2 regions of the Agathobaculum sp. TL06 genome follow, and region 2 is predicted to be linked to the other one. Evidence: predicted binding sites of a transcription regulator. Region 2 holds the regulator's gene; the other holds the start of a gene.
What was found. Region 2 encodes LexA, which represses DNA repair genes until DNA is damaged. Its sites were predicted from a motif close to CNAACANNTGTTNG; they were not measured.

Region 1 (4,452 bases), on a different contig from region 2:
CCAGCCGCACGAGGTTTCGCGCTCCGAAGCCGGACTGCACCTGTTGCTGCATATGCGCAACGGCATGCTGGAGGGCGAGCTGATCGAACGGGCGCGCGCGGTCGGGGTGCGGGTCTACGGTCTGTCCGCCTATTACACGCCGCCGGTCAAGCCGCCACGGGCCACGCTGGTGCTCGGCTACGCCGGCCTGACCGAACGCCAGATCGACGAAGCCGCCGCGCTTCTGCGGCAGGCCTGGAGTGCAACTGCTTGTTCTATTTCTATGCCGTGAAAATTTACATTTCGAAAAATGTATGGTATAATAAAAACAAAACGGTTCAGGAACCATAAAACAGAAATAAAAGGTGATGTGTATGACAAAAGCTGCAAAAAATCTTCGTATCGCGGGCGTTCTTCAAATTATTTTAGGCATACTGACGATCGCTCTGACCTATTTTCTGCTTTCTGCAGGCGATGTCAGCGTCGCGGGGCTCAATCCAGAACGTGCGTTGGGGGTATTGGCGTTAAATTACTGCGGTGCCGCATTTCAGATTTTTTCCGGTCTCGTCGCTCTGGCAAGGGCTGGCAAGCGGTCTTTCCTGGCAGTCATCTGCGGAATTGCGCTGTTTATCCCCCAGTTGATCCATTTTATCCATCTCCAAAATCAGATCGGGTTAATTATTGCCAACGCCGCGTTGCTGGTTATTCCCTATTACTATTTGCATAACGCGTATAAGAACTTTAGAGCCCACTAATTGTCATCGGTGTATTCGGCAGGTCGGCTCTGTCGGGCTTTTACTATGTTTTTCGTCCTGCTTGAAAAAGCAGGACGTTTTTTTCTTTTTTTACGATTCTTTCGGACCGTTTTTCTCTGTTTTCTTTACAGAGTGGGCGAACACTACCGACTGGTCTCCGAACCGCTCCCGCAGCGCGTCCACCGTCCGGTCCAGCCGGCGCTGCTTTTCGCGCGCCTGCCGCGCTTCCGCCGCGTCAAACAGGGAAAGCTGCTCGCACGACTGCGCTTCGGGCAGCAGGTTCGCCGCCGTGACCGATAGCAGCCGGATCGGCCTGCCGATCTGCCAGTGCGCGTGCAGCAGGGCCAGGGAAATATCGATCAGCGCGCGCGTGGAATTGGTCGGGCGTTCCAGCGTGACCTGCCGCGAGCGGTTGCGGAATTCCGGATCGCGGATGCCGAGCTGCACGGTCTGGCACACCAGCCCATGCCGCCGCAGGCGGCGGCCGACATTGTCGCACAGTGCGGTCAGCCCCATCCGGCACTCGTCCTCGCCCACCAGGTTATGCGCGAATGTCATGCTGTTCCCCACGGATTTGACCTCGCGCTCCTCGTAAAACGGGCGCACCGGCTCGTCGTCCTCCCCACGGGCGTAGCGCAGCAGGGTGTCGCCCATTTTCCCGAAAACGCTGTGCAGAAACGCAGGGTCGCACACGGCCAGATCGCCGATGGTATGCACGCCCAGGCGGCTGAGCTTGTCCAGCGCGTGCCGGCCCACATACAGCAGCGCGCTGACCGGCAGCGGCCAGACCTTGTCCTTGTAATTCCCGCGCGAAAACACGGTCGTCCCGTCCGGCTTTTTGTAATCGCTGCCCAGCTTGGCGAACGCGCGGTTGAACGACACGCCCACCGAAATCGTCAGCCCGACCTCCGCACGCATGCGGCGGCGCAGCTCGTCCGCGATCTGCTCCCCCGTGCCGAACAGATGCGCCGAGCCGGTCACATCCAGAAAGGATTCGTCAATGCCGAACGGGTCAACCAGATCGGTATACTGCAGGTACAGCTCGTTGCACCGGCGCGAATATTTGACATACTCCGACCGGTGCGGCGCGACCAGCCGCAGGTCCGGACACTTGCGCCTGGCCTGCCAGATGGTCTCGGCCGTCTGCACGCCGAACGCTTTCGCCTTCTCATTTTTCGCAAGGATGATGCCGTGCCGGCTTTCCGGATCGCCGCAGACCGCGCTCGGCCCTTCGGCCAGCGTGGGGTCGAGCAGCGTCTCCACCGAGGCATAAAACGCGTTGCAGTCACAGTGCAGGATCGTGCGTTCCACAGCGTCCCCTCCCCACCGAACATTTGTTTCTTTTATTATACCGCGAAAATTCCGTCTTGACAACCGTATCCGATCAGGTCTATACTGAGCTTGCAAGCAAGGGTGCCGTGATGAGCGGCTGAGAGGGCGAGAGCCTAACCTTTTGAACCTGTTGGTTAGCACCATCGTAGGGAAGCTGTCGCATCGCAGAACATCCAAATGCCCCGGTTTTACCGCATGGTGAAACCGAGGCATTTTTTCTTGCGGAAAAGAGGGGTATTTTGATGAAAGTAAACGGACAAGCGCAGCCCTGTCCGGCAGGAATGACCGTGCAGGCCCTTGTGCAGTCGCGCGGCCTTGACCCGCAGCGCGTGGCGGTGGAAAAGAACGGGCATATCATCCCGCGCAGCCGCTTTGCGGAGGAGGCGCTGTGCGACGCCGACACGGTCGAGATCGTGCAGTTCGTGGGCGGAGGCTGAATGCGATGGTTTTAACACAAAAGGAGCTGCACGACGCGCTTGCCGGCCGGCACGGCGCCGCTGTTCAGGCGAAGCTCGACCGCGCCGCGGTCGGCGTGGCGGGTCTGGGCGGGCTCGGCTCCCACATCGCCGTATCGCTCGCGCGGCTCGGGGTCGGCCGGCTGGTGCTTGTCGATTTCGACGTGGTCGATGTGACCAACCTCAACCGCCAGCACTATACCATGAAGGACATCGGCATCCCCAAAACACTCGCCCTCCTGGAACAACTGGAAGCAATCAATCCATACTTAAATTACGAAACGTATACCGAGCGTATCATTCCGGCAAACGCCGTCCGTCTGTTCGCGGGCTGCGACGTGGTATGCGAGGCGTTCGACCGCCCCGACCAGAAAGCCATGCTGATCGAAACGCTGCTCGAACAGCTGCCGGAAACCCCCATTGTCTCCGGCAGCGGCATGGCAGGCTTCGGCTCGGCCAACGCCATCCGCACGGAACGGCGGTTCGGCCGCCTGTACCTCTGCGGAGACGGGACGAGCGACGTATCCGACGGGCTGGGGCTGATGGCGCCGCGCGTCGCGGTCTGCGCGGCGCACCAGGCGGCCATGACGCTGCGCCTGCTGCTGGGCGAGCGCGAACCGTAACGGGCAAAAAAGAAAAAGGCCCTGCGGGCCTTTTCCGGATGGGGTCGGCGCTTACTCCTCACGGGGCAGCTCGGAGGCGCAGTGCGCGCATTTGGTCGCCGCGATCGGGATATCGCTGCAGCAATACGGGCATTTCTTGGTCGTCGGGGCGGCGGGCACATCCGGCTTCCTGCCCAGGCTGGTCAGCTTGTTGACCGCCTTGAGCATGCAGAACAGCACGAACGCCATAATCAGGAAATTGATGACCGAGGTCAGGAACGCGCCGTACTTGAGCTCGATCCCCGCGATCTGCAGTGTGAACGCGCTCAGGTCGGTGTTGCCCGCCAGGCCGAGGATCGGGTTAATCAGGTTGTCGGTCAGCGAGGTCACAATGCTGGTGAACGCGCCGCCGATGATAACACCGATCGCCATATCCATCACGTTGCCGCGCAGCGCGAAGGACTTGAATTCCTCAATAAACTTTTTCATACTGGCACCTCAAAATCTTTTATTTTTTCTCTTTTCATAGTATATCGACCTTTTTCGAGCCGGTCAAGCAAAAATTCACAAAAAAGGAGCTTTTTTATGGCAGACAAGCTGATTCTGGGCGGGCATGAATTCACCTCCCGCTTCATCCTCGGTTCGGGCAAATATTCGCTCGACCTGATCAACGCCGCCGTACACCACGCGGGCGCGCAGATCATCACCCTCGCGCTGCGCCGCGCGAATGAAGGCGGCGCGGCCAACATTCTGGACTACATCCCCGCGGGCGTGACCCTGCTGCCCAACACCTCGGGCGCGCGCAACGCGGAGGAGGCCGTGCGCATCGCGCGCCTGTCGCGCGAATGCGGCTGCGGCGACTTTGTCAAAATCGAGATCATGCGCGACAGCAAATACCTGCTGCCCGACAATCAGGAAACCATACGCGCGACCGAAATCCTCGCCAAGGAGGGCTTTATCGTCATGCCGTATATGTACCCCGACCTGAATGTGGCCCGCGACCTGGCCGGCGCGGGCGCGGCGTGCATCATGCCGCTCGGCGCGCCGATCGGTACGAACAAGGGCCTGGCGACACGGGAATTCATCCAGATCCTGATCGATGAGATCGACCTGCCCATCATCGTGGACGCAGGCATCGGCCGCCCCTCGCAGGCCTGCGAGGCCATGGAAATGGGCGCGGCCGCGGTCATGGCGAACACCGCGATCGCCACCGCGGGCGACATTCCGGCAATGGCGGCGGCGTTCCGGCAGGCGATCGAAGCGGGCCGCACGGCGTACCTCTCCGGATTGGGGCGCGTGCGCGAGACCGCGTCCGCCTCCTCCCCGCTG
Region 2 (15,809 bases):
AAAGCCAACATTTCCACCCTGGTCGGCGTCGGCTCCTCGATCTGCGGCGGCTCGGCCATCGCGGCGGCCGCGCCCGTCATCGGCGCGGACGATGAGGAGATCGCGCAGGCGATATCGGTTATCTTTTTGTTCAACGTGATCGCCGCGCTGACCTTTCCGACGCTGGGCGGCGCACTCGGCCTGTCGAACGATGGATTTGGGCTGTTCGCGGGTACGGCGGTCAACGATACCTCGTCCGTCACGGCGGCCGCGGCAGCATGGGACGGAATCCATGGCAGCAATACGCTGGACACCGCAACCATCGTCAAGCTGACGCGCACGCTCGCCATCATCCCGATCACGCTGGCGCTTGCCGTCTGGCGCGCGGCAAAGGCCAGACAGTCGCGCGGCGTCACGAGCGGCACGTTTTCACTTAAAAAGGTTTTTCCGTTTTTCATCCTGTTCTTTGTGCTGGCGTCGGTCGTGACGACGGCCTGCACGGCGGCGGGCGTACCCGCGGCGGCGTTTTCACCCTTCAAGGCGCTGTCCAAATTCTTTATCGTCATGGCGATGGCTGCGATCGGCCTGAATACCAACATCGTCAAGCTGGTCCGGACGGGCGGCAAGCCGATTCTGATGGGGCTGTGCTGCTGGGTCGGCATCGCGTGCGTCAGTCTGGCCATGCAGCGCGTGCTGGGCATCTGGTAACGGCGGGAAACGCACATAAAAAAGGTCCCTCCGGCGCAAACTGTCGCCGGAGGGCTTTTTTATGAAAAACAATACCAGGTATGCCGTAACGGGCGCGCTGGCGGGCGCGGCCAACGGCTTTTTCGGCGCGGGCGGCGGGCTGTTTCTGGTGCCGCTGCTGGTAAGCTGGTGCGGCATGGAGCAGCGCCGCGCGTTCGCGACCTCGGTCGCGGTCATCCTGCCGCTCAGCGCGGTATCGGCGGCGATCTACTGGATGAAGGGCGGGCTGGACGTGGCGGCGGCGTGGCCCTATCTGCTGGGCGGCGCGGCGGGCGGCGTGATCGCGGGCCGTATTTTCCAGAAAATGAGCATGGTCTGGCTGCGGCGGGTGTTCGGACTGCTGATTCTGTATGGCGGCGTAAGGGCGGTGCTGCTGCTGTGATGACGATGATCGCGGTGGCGGCCGGCCTGCTGACCGGCATCCTGTCCGGCTTCGGCATCGGCGGCGGCTCGCTCCTGCTGCTGTATCTGACGCTGTTTGCAGGCGTCGACCAATACCAGGCGGGCGGGATCAACCTGCTGTACTTTATCGCCTGCGCCCCCGCCGCGCTGTATTCGCATATCAAAAACGGGCTGGTGCAGAAGAACGCGGTCAAGTGGTGCGTGGCCGCGGGCGTGCTGACCTCGGTTGCGGCGGCGCTTGCGGCCGCGCGCATGGATACCGGCTGGCTGCGCCGTGCGTTCGGCGTGTTTCTGCTGTATATCGGCGCGAAAGAGCTGTTTACAAAGCGGAAACAATCGGGAACGGAGGGAAAATAATCCCCGTCTAACAGGATATCCAACAAAGGGAAAGGGGTGTCCTGACATGAAAAGACGAGGATTTTCTCTGCTGTCTGCGCTGGCCCTGCTGCTGGCGCTGACGGCCTGCGGCGCGTCGGGCGGCGCGGACGCTTCCGGCAGCACGGCAGCGGCGGAGGACAACAGCGCCGGCTGGACGGAGAGCGCGGCCGCGCCGTCGGAGGGCGGCGGGACGGTTGATTTTGCCGCGGTGCGGCAAAACGCAAAGTTCATCCTGTCCGCGGACCTGACGCTGGAGACGCAGGCGTTCGACCAGGCCGGCGCGGATATCGAAGCGCTGGCAGCCGGCGCGGGCGGCTATATCGAGGCGAGCAGCGTGTCGGGCGAGCTGGGCGGCCGGTACGCCAGCTATACGCTGCGCGTGCCGCAGGAGAAATTCGAGGTGTGCTTCACCCAGCTCGGCGAAACCTGCCATGTGGTGTCGTCGAGCCGCTGGAGCGAGAATGTGACCGAGCAGTACACCGATCTCGAAACGCGCCTGGCCACGCTGCAGACCAAGCATGAGCGGCTGGTGGCGCTGCTCGGCCAGGCCGCCCAGATGGAAGACATCATTTCGCTGGAAAACGCCCTGGCGGATTGCGAATATGAGATCGACAGCCTGAGCGGCGAAAAGCGCCGTTACGATAACCTGGTCGATTTCGCAACCATCACGGTATCGCTGCGCGAGGTGCAGGCGCTGACCGCGGTTTCCGGCGGCACGGGCTTTGGCGCGCAGCTCATGCAGGCGGCGCAGAGCGGCTGGCGCGGGTTGGCCGGTTTTGTGCGCGGCGCGGTGCTGTGGGCGGTCGCGGCCTGGCCGCTGCTGCTCGCGGCTGGCGTGGGCGGCGGCGCGGCGCTCCGGTTCCGACGGCGCAGGAAAAAAGGCGCCCCGCCGGACGAGCCGAAGCCGTAAAAGGGTAAAAAACAAGGGACAAACGCTGGTCTGTCCCTTGTTTCCTGTTTGCAGAGCGTTACTTGGCGTAATCGACCGCGCGGGTCTCGCGCACCATGTTGACCTTGATCTGGCCGGGATAATCCAGCTCATCCTCGATCTTTTTGGCCACGTCGCGGGCGAGCAGCACCATCGCGTCGTCCGAAATCTTATCCGGATTGACGATAATGCGGATCTCGCGGCCCGCCTGGATGGCGTACGAGCTGGAAACGCCGGGCGTTTCGTTGGCGATGCCTTCCAGCTTTTCCAGGCGCTTGATATAGTTTTCCAGGTTCTCGCGGCGCGCGCCCGGGCGCGCTGCGGAGATCGCGTCCGCCGCCTGCACCAGGCAGGCGATGGTGGTCTTGGCCTCCACGTCGCCGTGGTGCGCCTCGATCGCGTGGACGATGCCGGACGCCTCCTTGTATTTGCGGGCCAGGTCGACGCCGATCTGCACATGGCTGCCCTCAACCTCGTGGTCGATCGCCTTGCCGATGTCATGCAGCAGGCCGGCGCGGCGCGCGGGTACGGGGTCGATGCCCAGCTCGCTGGCCATCATGCCGGCGATGTGCGCGACCTCAATCGAATGCTGCAGCACGTTCTGCCCGTAGCTGGTGCGGTAGCGCAGGCGGCCGAGCGTTTTGACCAGCTCGGGATGGATGCCGTGGATACCGGTTTCAAAGGTGGCGCGTTCGCCCTCGGATTTGATAATCTGCTCCACCTCGCGGCGGGATTTTTCCACCATTTCCTCGATGCGGGCAGGGTGGATGCGCCCGTCCACGATCAGCTTTTCCAGGCTCAGGCGCGCGATCTCGCGGCGCACGGGGTCGAACGAGGAAAGCGTGATGGCCTCCGGCGTGTCGTCGATAATCAGATCCACGCCGGTCAGCGTTTCGAGTGTGCGGATGTTGCGGCCCTCGCGGCCGATGATGCGGCCCTTCATTTCATCGTTTGGCAGCGGCACAACCGATACGGTCGCCTCGGAAACATGGTCGGCCGCGCAGCGCTGGATGGCGGTGGAGATGATCTCGCGCGCGGTCTGTTCGCTTTCGTCCTTGACGCGCTGGTTGATCTCGCGCAGCTTGACCGCCGCGTCGTGCGTGGCCTCGGCCTCGATCGACTGGACCAGCATCTCGCGCGCCTCGTCGCGGGTCATGCTGGCGATCTGCTCCAGCTTTTCAAGCTGCTCGGCCTTGACGCGGGCCAGGTCGTCCTTTTCCTTCTGGGTTGCCTCCAGCTGGCGGGACAGGTCTTCGTTTTTGCGCTCGAGCGTATCGCTTTTTTTGTCCAGCGCCTCCTCGCGCTGGATCAGGCGGCGTTCGAGCTGCTGGGTCTCGTTGCGGCGCTCCTTGAGCTCGCGGTCGGCTTCGGTGCGCTGCTTGTGGATCTCGTCCTTGGCTTCGAGAATTGCTTCCCGCTTTTTGGTTTCGCCGGCCTTGATGGCCTCGTTGATGATGCGCGTCGCTTCGGTCTCGGCGGAGCCGATCTCTTTTTCCGCAACACGCTTGCGGTACAAAAAGCCAATGACAACGCCCACAACGAGACACACGATACCGGTGACGAGCGGTATGATGATGTCGTTCATTGCTTTGGTGTGTCCTCCTATTGATTTTTTTGAGTGCAGTGGCCCCCTGTCGGGCAGAGGTCCGGTTATAATGCCCTTGAAAAAAGCCGTGCGTATTTTTACGCAGGCTATATAACAGCAGGTATTATACTAAAAAATATTGTAAAGCCTGTTGGTCAAACTGTCAAGAAAAACACGTCCGCGCGCGGGCAGATTTTGGCGCTTTTTGAGAAGAACGGTTTTGCGCCCTTGTGGAGGGGGGCTGCATTTGATATAATAATACAACTGAATCGGGAGGAAAAACGCATGCATCGATCCATGTGCCGCGTTCAGCGCGGACCATTTGTTTATTATACCTGCCGCCGGCTGCCGGTGCGGCACGCCTTTACGACCAAGTACGGCGGCGTGAGCACGGGACACTGTGAAAGCCTCAACCTGGGCTTCAGCCGGGGGGACGAGGAGGCCAGCGTGCGGGAAAATTACCGCCGCCTGGCAGAAGCGCTCGGCGTGGACGAAAAACGCTTCACGCTGACCCGTCAGGTCCACGAAACCGAGGTTTCGGTCGTCGGGGAGGAGCAGGCCGGCATGGGGCTGCACCGCCCGATGGCGTGGCGGTCGGACGCGATCGTGACCGCGCTGCCGGACACGCCGCTCTGCGGCTTTTACGCGGACTGCGTGGTGACCCTGCTGTACGATCCGGCGACGCATACCGCGGGCGTGGCCCACGCGGGCTGGCGCGGCATGGCGGGCGGCATCCTGCCCAAAACCGTGGAGGTGATGGCGGCGCGCCTGGGCGCGAAGCGCGAGAGCCTGATCGCGGTCCTGGGGCCGTCCATCCGGCAGGAGTGCTTTGAGACCGACGCGGATGTGCCGGAGGCGATGGAGCGCCTGCTCGGCGCGGCCGTACAGCCCTATATTCGGGAAAAGGGCGCGAAATTCCACGTTGACCTGCAGGGCATCGGCGTAAAGCTGCTGCGGGACGCGGGGCTCGCGCCGGAAAACGTGATCGACAGCGGGCTGTGTACCATGTGCCACAGCGATGAATTCTGGTCGCACCGCGCGACCCGCGGCGTGCGCGGCGTGCAGGGCGGCGTGATCTGCCTGTGACGGAAAGGGAGTCCGTTTTATGAAATGGAAAAAACGCGCGCTGGCGGCGCTGCTGGCGGCGCTCTGCCTGCTGACGGCCTGCGGGGAAGGCGGGCTGGGCGGGGACGACGGGCCGGTTGACACGGTCGAGGTGTCGGACGCATATTTCGGCATGGCCTGGTACCAGAACGGCACGCTCAATCCGGTGCTGGACAGCACCAGCATCAACCGCCTGCTGTGCGAGGCGCTGTACGAGGGCCTGTTCGAGGTCAGCGGCAATTTTACCGCGCAGAATGTGCTCTGTGCGTCGTATGCGGGCGATGGGACGACGTTCACCTTTACGCTGCGGGACGACGTGACGTTCTGGTCGGGCGAGAAGCTGACCGCGGCCGACGTGGCCGCCAGCCTGCAGGCCGCGCAGTATAACGAGGCGTCGCCGTACCATAACCGGCTGACCGAGGTGGCCTCGATCGAGGCGCTGTCCGGCAGCGAGGTGCGTATTGTGCTGTCCTCGCCCAACATCAATTTTCCCCGCCTGCTCGATATCCCGATCTACCGGCAGGGCTCGGCCGAAAGCGGCGATTTTGCCGACGGAACCGGCCCGTTCCAGCCGGTCAAGGACGGCAACCAGTGGAAGCTGGAGGCCAATGAGAGCTGGCACGGCGGGTTCCTCGGCTCCATCCGCCATATCACGCTGGTACCCATGACGCGCGCGGATGCCGCGGAATCCAGCTTCCGCACAGGGGATGTTTCGCTGCTGCGCGAGCCGCGCATCGCGCCCGACGGGGCGAGTACGATCATCGGCGGGTCGATCGACACCGTGCGCACCGCGAGCGCGGACCTGCATTACCTGGGCGTCAACTACAGCAACCCCTACCTTGCCAACGCCAAGGTGCGGCAGGCGCTCAGCGCCGCGCTCGGCCGGCAGAGCCTGTGCGACACGCAGCTGCAGACCTTTGCTACGCCGGCGGTCCTGCCGGTCAACCCGCAGCCCGCGGCCGACGGGCTGACGCTCAATATGTCCGCCGATACCGAGACCGCCGCGCGCCTCCTGCGCGAGGGGCTGGAGCAGGCCGGCGGCGCGGGGGACACGGGACAGGACGGCGGCGAGGCGGATACGGACGAGGAAGACAGCGAAACGGATACGGACGAGGACGACGCCGACGGAGAGGCCGGCGGGACGGATACCGGCAGCGGCGGCGGGGACGCGGCCCTGTCCATCCGGCTGCTCGTCAACGCCAACAATACGTTTAAGTTGGCGGCGGCGGAACAGATCGCGGCCTCCTGGAAAGCGGTCGGCGTGTCGGTGACCGTGGACCGGCAGCCGTATGAAACCTATGTGTCCATGCTGCAGTCCGGCGATTTTGACGTATACTACGGGGAAACGCTGCTGACGCCGGATTTTGACCTGCGCCCGCTGCTTTCCTCCGGCGGCAGCCTGAACTACGGCGGCTATTCCAGCCAGACCATGTCCGCCGCCGTCGCCGCCGCGCGCAGCGGCGACAATCTCGCGGCGTTCTACACGGCGTTCGCGGAGGAAATGCCCTTTATCCCGATCGCGTTCGAGTGCGGGCAGCTCATCATCCGCAAGGGCCTGATCGATAATTTCAGCCCCGCGCCGTACAATGCGTTTGCAGGGCTGGAGGAGTGGACCTCGTCCGGCGAATAAGCGGCGGACGTTCTGTGAAAATGAGCGCGGGGCGCTCATTTTCTTTTTGATGGCAGCCCCGAACAGTAGGAGATTTTACAAGAATGATGGAAAAAGTTGTGTTAGGATTATCAGGCGGCGTGGATTCCGCGGTTGCGGCGGCGCGCCTGCGCGCGCAGGGCTTTGCGGTACACGGGCTGTTCCTGGAGGTCGGCCTGGGCGGTGCGGAGGCCGCGCAGCAGACGGCGGACGAGCTGGGCATCCCGCTTTACGTCGCGCACCGGCGCGAGGCGTTCGAGCAGCAGGTGTGCGCCTATTTCGCGGACTGCTACCGCACCGCGCGCACGCCCAACCCGTGCGTGGTGTGCAACCCGCTGGTCAAGTTCCGCGCGCTGACCGACTACGCGGACGAGATCGGCGCGCCCTATGTCGCCACCGGCCACTACGCCCGCACCGGACGGGACGCGCAGGGGCGCGCGCTCCTGCTGCGCGCCCGCGCGGAAAAGGATCAGACCTATATGATGCACCGCCTGCCGCGGCGGACGGTCGCGCGCTGCCTGTTCCCGCTGGGGGAGAGCGCGGGCAAGGACGAAACCCGCGCCGCAGCGCGCGATATCGGCCTGTCCGTGTCCGAGAAGCCGGACAGCATGGATATCTGCTTCATTCCGGACGGGGATGTGCAGGGCTGGCTCGAACGTCACGGCGCGGCCTGCCCGCCGGGCAATTTTGTGGACGAGGCAGGCAACGTTCTGGGGCGGCACAAGGGGCTGCACTGTTATACGGTCGGCCAGCGCAAGGGGCTGGGCGTGGCCGCGGCGGGCCGTCTGTTCGTCCACGCGCTGCGGCCGGAGACCGACGAGGTGGTGCTGTCGCTCGAGGACGTGTTCGAAAAGGAAATCAGGGTGCGCGACGTACACTACATCGCGCCCGAATACGCGGAAAACGGCGCGTTCCCCTGCGAGGTGCGCGTGCGCTTTTCCCGGCGCAGCGACCGCGCGCTGGTCTATCCGGAGGACGGCGGCGCGCGCATCGTGTTCGAGGACGCGGTCCGCGCGCCCGCAAGGGGGCAGAGCGCGGTGTTTTATGACAACGATATTGTGATCGGCGGGGGCTTTATCTGCTGAGCCCGCCGGGGCGCGGCCAGCCGCGCCCGCTGCATAGAGAGAGGGGTTACCATGAGGGAAAATCACAGGCTGCAGGGGCATTTGCTCGCTGCGCTGACCGTGCTGGTGTGGGGTACGACGTTTGTTTCGACCAAGGTGCTGCTGCGCGCGTTCACGCCGCTGGAAATCATGGTCGCCCGCTTCGGGCTGGGCTTTGCGGCGCTGCTCGCCGCGGGACGCGGGTTCGTCAGGCCGCAGAAATGGCAGCATGAGCTGCTGTTCGCGCTGGCGGGCCTGACCGGCGTGACGCTGTACTTTCTGATGGAGAATATCGCGCTGACCTATATTTCCGCGTCCCTGGTCGGCGTGATCGTGGCGGCGGCGCCGCTGTTTACCGCCCTGTTCGCCGCGCTGCTGCTGCGCGAGCGGCTGACGCGCTGGTTCTTCCTCGGCTTCCTGTGCGCGATGGCGGGCGTGGCGCTGGCGTCGCTGGCGGGCGTGAGCGAGCTGCATTTCAGTCCGCTGGGCGCGCTGCTCGGCGTGGGGGCCGCGCTGGTGTGGGGCGTGTATTCGGTCCTGATCCGCAGGCTGGGCGCGATGGGCTACCGCACGGTGCCGCTGACCTGCCGCATTTTCGGCTACGGCCTGCTGTTCCTGCTGGCGCCGGCCTGCGCGGAGGGCTTCCCCGCGGGCGCGGCGGCCTGGGTCGAGCCGGTGCATCTGGCAAACCTGCTGTTCCTTGGCCTGGGCGCGTCCGCGACCTGCTTTGTGACCTGGAACCGCGCGGTGTTCCTGCTGGGGCCGGTGCGGACGAGCGCGTATATCTATGCCACGCCCATCGTCACCATCGTCAGCTCCGCGCTCATTCTACACGAAACCATGACGCCGGCCATGTGGCTGGGGACAGTGCTGGCGCTGGCCGGCTTGGTGCTGTCCGAGCGGCGGGAAAAGCCGGCGGACGGAGAGGACGCATAAGGGCATAAACAAAAAAAGGGCGGGAGCCGCAGCGGCTCCCGCCCTTTTTATCCCCTTCAGTTGAACGCCTCGTCGTCCCGCGCGGCGAACATGCGCTGCACGCGCGCGCACAGGGCCGGATAGCCCGCCAGCCGCGGGTCGGCGGCCAGGATGGCCTCGGCCTCCTCGCGGGCGGACTGCATGAGCGCGAGGTCGGCGGCCAGGTCGGCCACATGCAGCGCGGGCAGGCCGTGCTGGCGGCGGCCGAAAAAGTCGCCCGGGCCGCGCTGGGCGAGGTCGGCGCGCGCGATCTCGAACCCGTCGCCGGTCCGGCACAGGATCTTCAGGCGCTCGCGGGCGGCTTCGCCCTTGTCCGCGCCGAAAAACACGCAGTAGGACTGCCGCGCGCCGCGCCCGACCCGCCCGCGCAGCTGGTGGAGCTGGGACAGGCCGAAGCGGTCCGCGTCCTCCACCACCATCAGGTTGGCGTTCGGCACGTCCACGCCGACCTCGATCACGGTCGTGGCGACCAGAATATCATACTGCCGCGCGGCGAAATCGCGCATCACCCGCTCCTTGTCCGCGTTTTTCATGCGGCCGTGCAGCACGGCGACGCGGCGGTGCGGCAAGGCGGCCTGCAGGTCCTTCGCGTGCTGCTCCGCGCTTTTGAGGTTTAATTCGCCCTCCTCAACCAGCGGGCAGACGACGTAGGCCTGCCCGCCCGCCGCGATCTGCTTGTCGATAAAGGCGGTGATGCGCCGGCGCATAGCTTCCCCCACCGCGTAGGTCTCGACCGGACTGCGGCCGGGCGGCAGCTCGTCCAGCACGGAAACGTCCAGGTCGCCGTACAGGATGAGCGCGAGCGTGCGCGGGATGGGCGTGGCCGACATGACCAGCACATGCGGCGTTTCCCCCTTGGCCGAAAGCGCGGCGCGCTGCGCCACGCCGAAGCGGTGCTGCTCGTCCGCAATGACCGCGCCCAGCCGGTGAAAGGCAACGCCCTGCTGGATGAGCGCGTGTGTGCCGACCACGACCTGCGCCGCGCCGGTTTCGATTGCGGCGAGCGCGGACCGCTTTTGCGCCGCGGTCATCGAGCCGGTGAGCAGGGTGCAGGAAATGCCCAGCCGGCCCAGCAGGGGGGCGAGCGTTTCCGCGTGCTGGGCGGCGAGGATTTCGGTCGGCGCCATGAAAGCGGCCTGCCAGCCGTTCTGCGCGGCCAGCGCGCACAGCGCCGCCGCCACGACCGTCTTGCCCGAGCCGACGTCGCCCTGCACCAGCCGGTTCATCGGCCGGCCGGAGGCGCAGTCCGCCGCGATCTCCCCGATCGCGCGGCGCTGCGCGCCCGTGGGGGCGAAGGGCAGCGCGTTCAGATAGGCGTCCAGCCCGTCCTGCGCGAAAAGGATGCCGGAATCGGCGCGGCGGCGCTCCTTGAGCTGCTGCAGGCCGCAGCACAGCAGGAACAGCTCCTCGAACACCATGCGGCGGCGCGCCTCGGCAACCTCGTCCGCTGTCTGCGGGCGGTGGATGGCGGCCAGCGCGTCGGCCGCGTCCGGCAGACGGTATTTGGCGCGCAGCACCTCGGGCAGCGGGTCGGGCCAGTCGCCCGGCACGGCGGCGAGCGCGGCTTCGGTCACGCGCTCCAGGTCGCGCTGGGTCAGCCCCGCGGTCAGCGGGTAAACCGGCACGATGCGGCCCGGGTGGTCCGCGTCCGGCGCGACCTTCTCGGTCTGGGGCGAAACGAGCGTCCGCGCGCGGCCAAAGCCCTGCACGCGGCCGTAAAACACATATTCCTGCCCCGCGCGCACCAGCGCGGCGGCATAGGGGTTATTGAACCAGGTGACGTGCAGCGAGCCGGACTCGTCGAAAATCGTGCATTTGACCAGCGTCAGCCCCTTGCGGATGCGGCTGAGCTTGGGCTCGGTACCCACGACCGCGCGGACGGCGTACTTGTCCTCCGCGCCGATATCCGCGATGCGGGTGATGCGGGTGCGGTCCTCATAGTCGCGCGGATAGGTTTCGAGCGCGTCGCGCAGGGTGCGGATATGCAGTTTTTCAAACAGCTTCGCCTTTTTCGGGCCGATGCCCTTGACGAATTGGATGCTGTCGTCCAGTGCCGGCATAGGCGTCGCTCCTTAATATTCCCGATAGACCGCTTTGACCACGCCGAGGATCTGGCAGCCCGTACCGTTGATCGGCGGGTAGGCCGGATTTTCCGGCATCAGCCATACGCCGTCCGGCGTGAGGTTCAGCGTTTTGCAGGTGGCCTCGTCCTCCAGCAGGGCGATGACGATATCGCCGCTGCGCGCCTGCGCGTCCTGCCGGACGATCACGAGGTCGCCGTCCAGGATGCCGGCGCCGGTCATGGAATCGCCGCGGATGCGCAGGGCATAGTACTCCCCGCCGCCCGCCGCCGGCTCGAACGGGACGTATCCGATATGCTCCTCCACCGCGAGGATGGGCAGGCCGGCCGTTACCCGCCCGAGGATGGGGACGCGCGGCACCATGGACGGGCCGCTGACCGGCGTCAGCGCGCGGGATTTATGGTCGCTCGGCTCAAGATAGCCCGCCTCCTGCAGCTTTTTCAGATGCGCGTGTACGGTCGAGGGGGAACGCAGGTCCATTTCAGCGCAGATCTCGCGCACGGAGGGCGGGTAGCCGTGCTCCAGGGAGAATTCGCTGATATAATCGAGGATGCGCTGCTGTTTTGGGGAAATTTTTTTCATGGGGTCTGCACTCCTTCACACCTTGCCTGAAAGGAACATACGTTCGCATTTTCTTCATTATACCGTATTATGGCGGGAAAAGCAAACATTTGTTTCTATTGTTACCGGAAATTTATAGATTCATGACATGCTTTCCGCATTTTGCTTGTATTTATAGGGCATTTGATATAAAATATAGGGTAAGTAACCAGACAGCCAACCAATCACAGGGAGGGTTTTCTATGACGATCAAGACTGATCTCGGATATATCGAAATCACAAACGAAGTGCTGGCCGGCATCGCGGGTTATGCGGCTTCCTCCTGCTTTGGGGTGAAGGGCATGACCATCCGCTCGATGTCGGACGGGCTGGCGCACCTGCTCGGACGGGAGAACCAGTCCCGCGGCGTCAAGGTGGCCGAGGCGCCGGACGGCGGCGTCAATATCGACCTGCACATCGCGGTGGAACACGGGGTGAACATTGCGACCGTGTGCCGCTCGATCATCGGCGAGGTGCGCTACCATGTGGAGCGCCTGACCGGTGTGGACGTAAAGAACGTGGACGTTTATGTGGAGAGCATCCGCGCGGACTGATGGACAGGGGCTGCAGGCCCCCGTATCCCATGCCGCCGCCGTTCGCGGCGCGCGGACGCGGCCTGAAAACAGAGATTAGGGAGAGTATGCATATGGCAGATCAGAAAATAGACGGCGCGCTTTTCAAATCCATGGTGATCGAGGGCGCGCTCGCCATTGCGGAAAACAAGGAGCGCGCCAATGAGCTGAACGTGTTCCCCGTGCCGGACGGCGATACAGGCACCAATATGTCCATGACCATGGCGTCCGCCATGACCGAGCTGGACAAACTGGAAGAGCCGACGCTGGCAAAGGCCGCGGACACGGCCGCCTCCGCGCTGCTGCGCGGCGCGCGCGGCAATTCGGGCGTTATCCTGTCGCTGCTGTTCCGCGGCATGGCGAAAAAGCTGCGCGAGGCGGAGCAGGCGGACGGGCGCGCGCTGGCGCTCGCGCTGCGCGAGGGCGTGGACACCGCCTACAAGGCGGTCATGAAGCCGGCCGAGGGGACGATCCTGACCGTGTCGCGCGTATCCGCCCAGCACGCGGTCGAGGCCTGTCAGGCCGATCCGGCGCTGCCCGCGGAGCAGGTGCTTTGCGCGGTGCTCGAACGCGGGCGGGAGGCGCTTGCGGAAACCGTACACCAGAACCCCGTGCTGGAAAAGGCGGGCGTGGTGGACGCGGGCGCGTTCGGCTTCCTGACCATCCTGGAGGGCATGCTGGACGGGCTGCGCGGCGTCCGCAAGGAGCGCGCGGCCGCACAGCCGGCGGCAAAGGCCGCCGCGGACTTTGCCGCCATTGCGGACGAGGAGATCACGTTCACCTACTGCACCGAGTTCATTGCCGCGCGCAAAGACAAGGCCCGCAATGTCGGCCGCCTGCGCGCGATCCTGAGCGATATCGGCGATTCGCTGGTCGTGGTGGAGGACGACGACATCGTTAAGGTGCATGTGCATACCGACCAGCCGAACAGGGCGCTGGAGGAGGGGCTGAAATTCGGCCCGCTGCTCACGGTCAAAATCGAGAACATGCGCGAGCAGCACACCGCCAAGGTGATCGAGGGTACGGCGGACGCGCCGGCCGAGCGCGTGATCGCCCCGCCGGAGAAAAAGTACGGCTTTGTCGCGGTCGCGGCGGGCGACGGCCTGAAAAATGTGTTCACCGACCTGGGCGTGGACATGGTCGTGCAGGGCGGCCAGACCATGAACCCCTCGACCGATGATATCGTGCGCGCGGTGGACGCGGTGCCGGCGGAAACCGTGTTCGTGCTGCCCAACAATAAAAACATCATCATGGCGGCGGAGCAGGCCGCGCACCTGGCGGAGGGCAAAAAGCTGGTGGTCGTGCCGACCCGAACCATCCCGCAGGGGATTTCCGCGATGCTCGCCGCCGACCTGGACAGCGAGCAGGACAGCGGCCTCGCGGCGGCGATGGCCGACGCGGCGGCGCAGGTGCGCAGCGGACAGGTGACCTACGCCGCGCGCGACAGCGAGTTCGACGGAAAGAAAATCAAACAGGGCGAGTACCTGTCCCTGTGCGAAGGCAGGCTGTGCGCAAGCGGCCGCGAAAGCGCGGTGCTCAAAAAGCTGGTGCGCGAGATGGTGACCGACGACAGCGCGTTCGCGACCGTGATCTACGGCGAGGGCGTCAGCGCGGAGCAGGCCGCCGAGGTGGAGGCGCTGCTGCGCCGCGAGAACAAGGATATGGAGATTTCGGTCATCGACGGCGGACAGCCGGTGTACTATTATATCCTGTCGGTAGAATAAAAAAACAGCAGACGCCTCCCGTCGGGGGAGGCGTTTTGTTTGGAGAGGGACCATGTCAGTATTCGATATTTTCAAAAAGCTGGACGAGCAGAAGGCCGCGCAGGCGGCGGGGCCGGTGGAATGGCTGGTCGTCGGCCTGGGCAACCCGGGCAGCAAATATGACAACACGCGGCATAACGCGGGCTTCCGCGCGCTCGAAGGCTGGTGCGCGCGCAGCGGACAGAGGATCGACCGCATGAAGTTCAAGGCGCTGGTGGGCGAGGCCGCGCTCGGCGGCAGCCGCGTGCTGCTGATGAAGCCGCAGACGTTCATGAACCTGTCCGGCGAGGCGGTGCGCGACGCGGCGGCGTTTTACAAAATACCGCCCGAACGCATCATCGTGCTGTCGGACGACGTATCGCTCGACGTGGGTACGCTGCGCGTGCGCGCGAAAGGCTCTGCGGGCGGGCAGAACGGGCTGAAGAACATCATCTACCACCTGGGCAGCGAGGATTTCCCGCGCGTCAAGATCGGCGTGGGCAAAAAGCCGCATCCGGATTACGACCTGGCGGCCTGGGTGCTGGGCAGGTTCACCGCGGACGAGCAGAAGGCCGTCGACAAGGCCTGCGCGGACGCGGTGGAGGCCGCGGCCTGCATCATTGCGGAGGGCTGCGCCGCCGCCGCGCAGAAATACAACGGCAGGCGACTGTGAAAACAGCGTCCGGACCTATTGGTCCGGACGCTGTTTTTATTCGGCCGAAAGCACGAACGACGGGTTCTCCGCCGCCGCGTCCGCCAGGACGCGCAGCAGCAGCTCGCCGTAGTTCCCCATGTTGTCAACCAGCTTTTCCGCGTGCCGCAGCGTCAGCCGCGCGGGCGGGCAGGCGGTCAGCAGGTCGTAAAGCGCATCCAGCGTGCGCCCGTAATCGGCCGGAAACCCGAACGCCTTTGCCAGCGCGTCATGCGCCTGCGCGCGCGTATACAGGGTCTCCGCGTCCAGTAGCAGCTCCCTCATCTTGTCCATTCCCCCAAATATGAAAAATGCAGGCCCGTTCCGGAAAAAGGGCCGTCCGGTTTCCGGCCTATTCCGCGCGCGGGCCGGAAACAATGATCTGCGTTGGGCCGTCCGCGCTGCCGATCACGCCGACCGAAACGGACTGCGCGCAGCCAGCCAGCAGCGCGGCCGTACCCAGCAGCGCCAGCAGGAGGCATACCGCCTTTTTCATCCCGCACCCCTCTTCCTATGTCGCGTTCGGATAAAACAGGATATACAGCTTGTGATAAAATTCCTGCCCGCGGCCCCCCTCGATGTCGCGCAGCTTGCCGTCCACAAACACAAAGCCGTCCGCGTTGACGCTGATCGAGCTGCCGTTTTCAAAGGTGACGGTCAGGCGGTTGGCGGTCAGCTTATCATCGCCGGGCTGGAAAAAATGCGGATAGGGCGTATAGGTGTAGCCGCCGAGCAGGTCGGTATAGGAAGCGATCTGTTTTTCATCCGTCACCACGGGGAGCGAGGTGTCGTTTTCGCTCAGCATGAGCGATGCCTGCACGCCCTTGCCCGCGATATCAGTAAAGGACTGGTGATAAAATTTGATGTACAGCATGCGCCCCGCGATGAACAGGAGAATGACCAGCAGGGTGCCGCAGAGCGCAAAGCCAAGCGCTGTCGATTTACGCATGATACTGCTCCTTGATCCGTAAAAATATGGCTTTTGTCCCTATCGGGACACTATTAGCATACCGTAAAACCGGAGGGCTGTCAATGTTCCAAACTGTAAACAAAGTATGACTTGACAGGATAATTCTACTGATGTAGAATGAAACTGGAAAAAGGTTTTACAACCGTAGAAAAAGAGGTGGAACCATGGACGAAATCAAACGCCTGCCGGATGCGGAGCTGGAGGTCATGCAAACGATCTGGGCGCTCCAGCCGCCGGTGACCGCGGCCGAGGTACAGCAGAACGCGCCCAAGGAGTGGAAAGCGACCAGCGTGCTGACCTTCCT

Region 1: dinB (DNA polymerase IV) is a predicted target of LexA. The motif match lies at 2,062-2,075, and genes of this name have one in related genera.

What each region holds. Positions count from the first base shown of each region.
Region 1 covers NZ_BAAGGY010000004.1:6,075-10,526, forward strand. The annotation lists gene pdxR (MocR-like pyridoxine biosynthesis transcription factor PdxR) at 1-271, shown strand, start outside; gene ACYQ3S_RS03190 (hypothetical protein) at 354-734, shown strand; gene dinB (DNA polymerase IV) at 825-2,045, opposite strand; TPP riboswitch at 2,134-2,236, shown strand; gene thiS (sulfur carrier protein ThiS) at 2,309-2,503, shown strand; gene thiF (sulfur carrier protein ThiS adenylyltransferase ThiF) at 2,509-3,144, shown strand; gene mscL (large conductance mechanosensitive channel protein MscL) at 3,196-3,612, opposite strand; gene ACYQ3S_RS03215 (thiazole synthase) at 3,709-4,452, shown strand, end outside.
Region 2 covers NZ_BAAGGY010000019.1:29,791-45,599, reverse strand. The annotation lists gene ACYQ3S_RS11870 (YeiH family protein) at 1-687, shown strand, start outside; gene ACYQ3S_RS11865 (TSUP family transporter) at 749-1,108, shown strand; gene ACYQ3S_RS11860 (TSUP family transporter) at 1,108-1,485, shown strand; gene ACYQ3S_RS11855 (DUF4349 domain-containing protein) at 1,532-2,416, shown strand; gene rny (ribonuclease Y) at 2,475-4,019, opposite strand; gene pgeF (peptidoglycan editing factor PgeF) at 4,305-5,105, shown strand; gene ACYQ3S_RS11840 (ABC transporter substrate-binding protein) at 5,125-6,753, shown strand; gene mnmA (tRNA 2-thiouridine(34) synthase MnmA) at 6,837-7,856, shown strand; gene ACYQ3S_RS11830 (DMT family transporter) at 7,908-8,810, shown strand; gene recG (ATP-dependent DNA helicase RecG) at 8,867-10,909, opposite strand; gene lexA (transcriptional repressor LexA) at 10,922-11,512, opposite strand; gene ACYQ3S_RS11815 (Asp23/Gls24 family envelope stress response protein) at 11,734-12,084, shown strand; gene ACYQ3S_RS11810 (DAK2 domain-containing protein) at 12,177-13,826, shown strand; gene pth (aminoacyl-tRNA hydrolase) at 13,879-14,517, shown strand; gene ACYQ3S_RS11800 (barstar family protein) at 14,554-14,820, opposite strand; gene ACYQ3S_RS11795 (hypothetical protein) at 14,888-15,031, opposite strand; gene ACYQ3S_RS11790 (hypothetical protein) at 15,047-15,484, opposite strand; gene ACYQ3S_RS11785 (BlaI/MecI/CopY family transcriptional regulator) at 15,670-15,809, shown strand, end outside.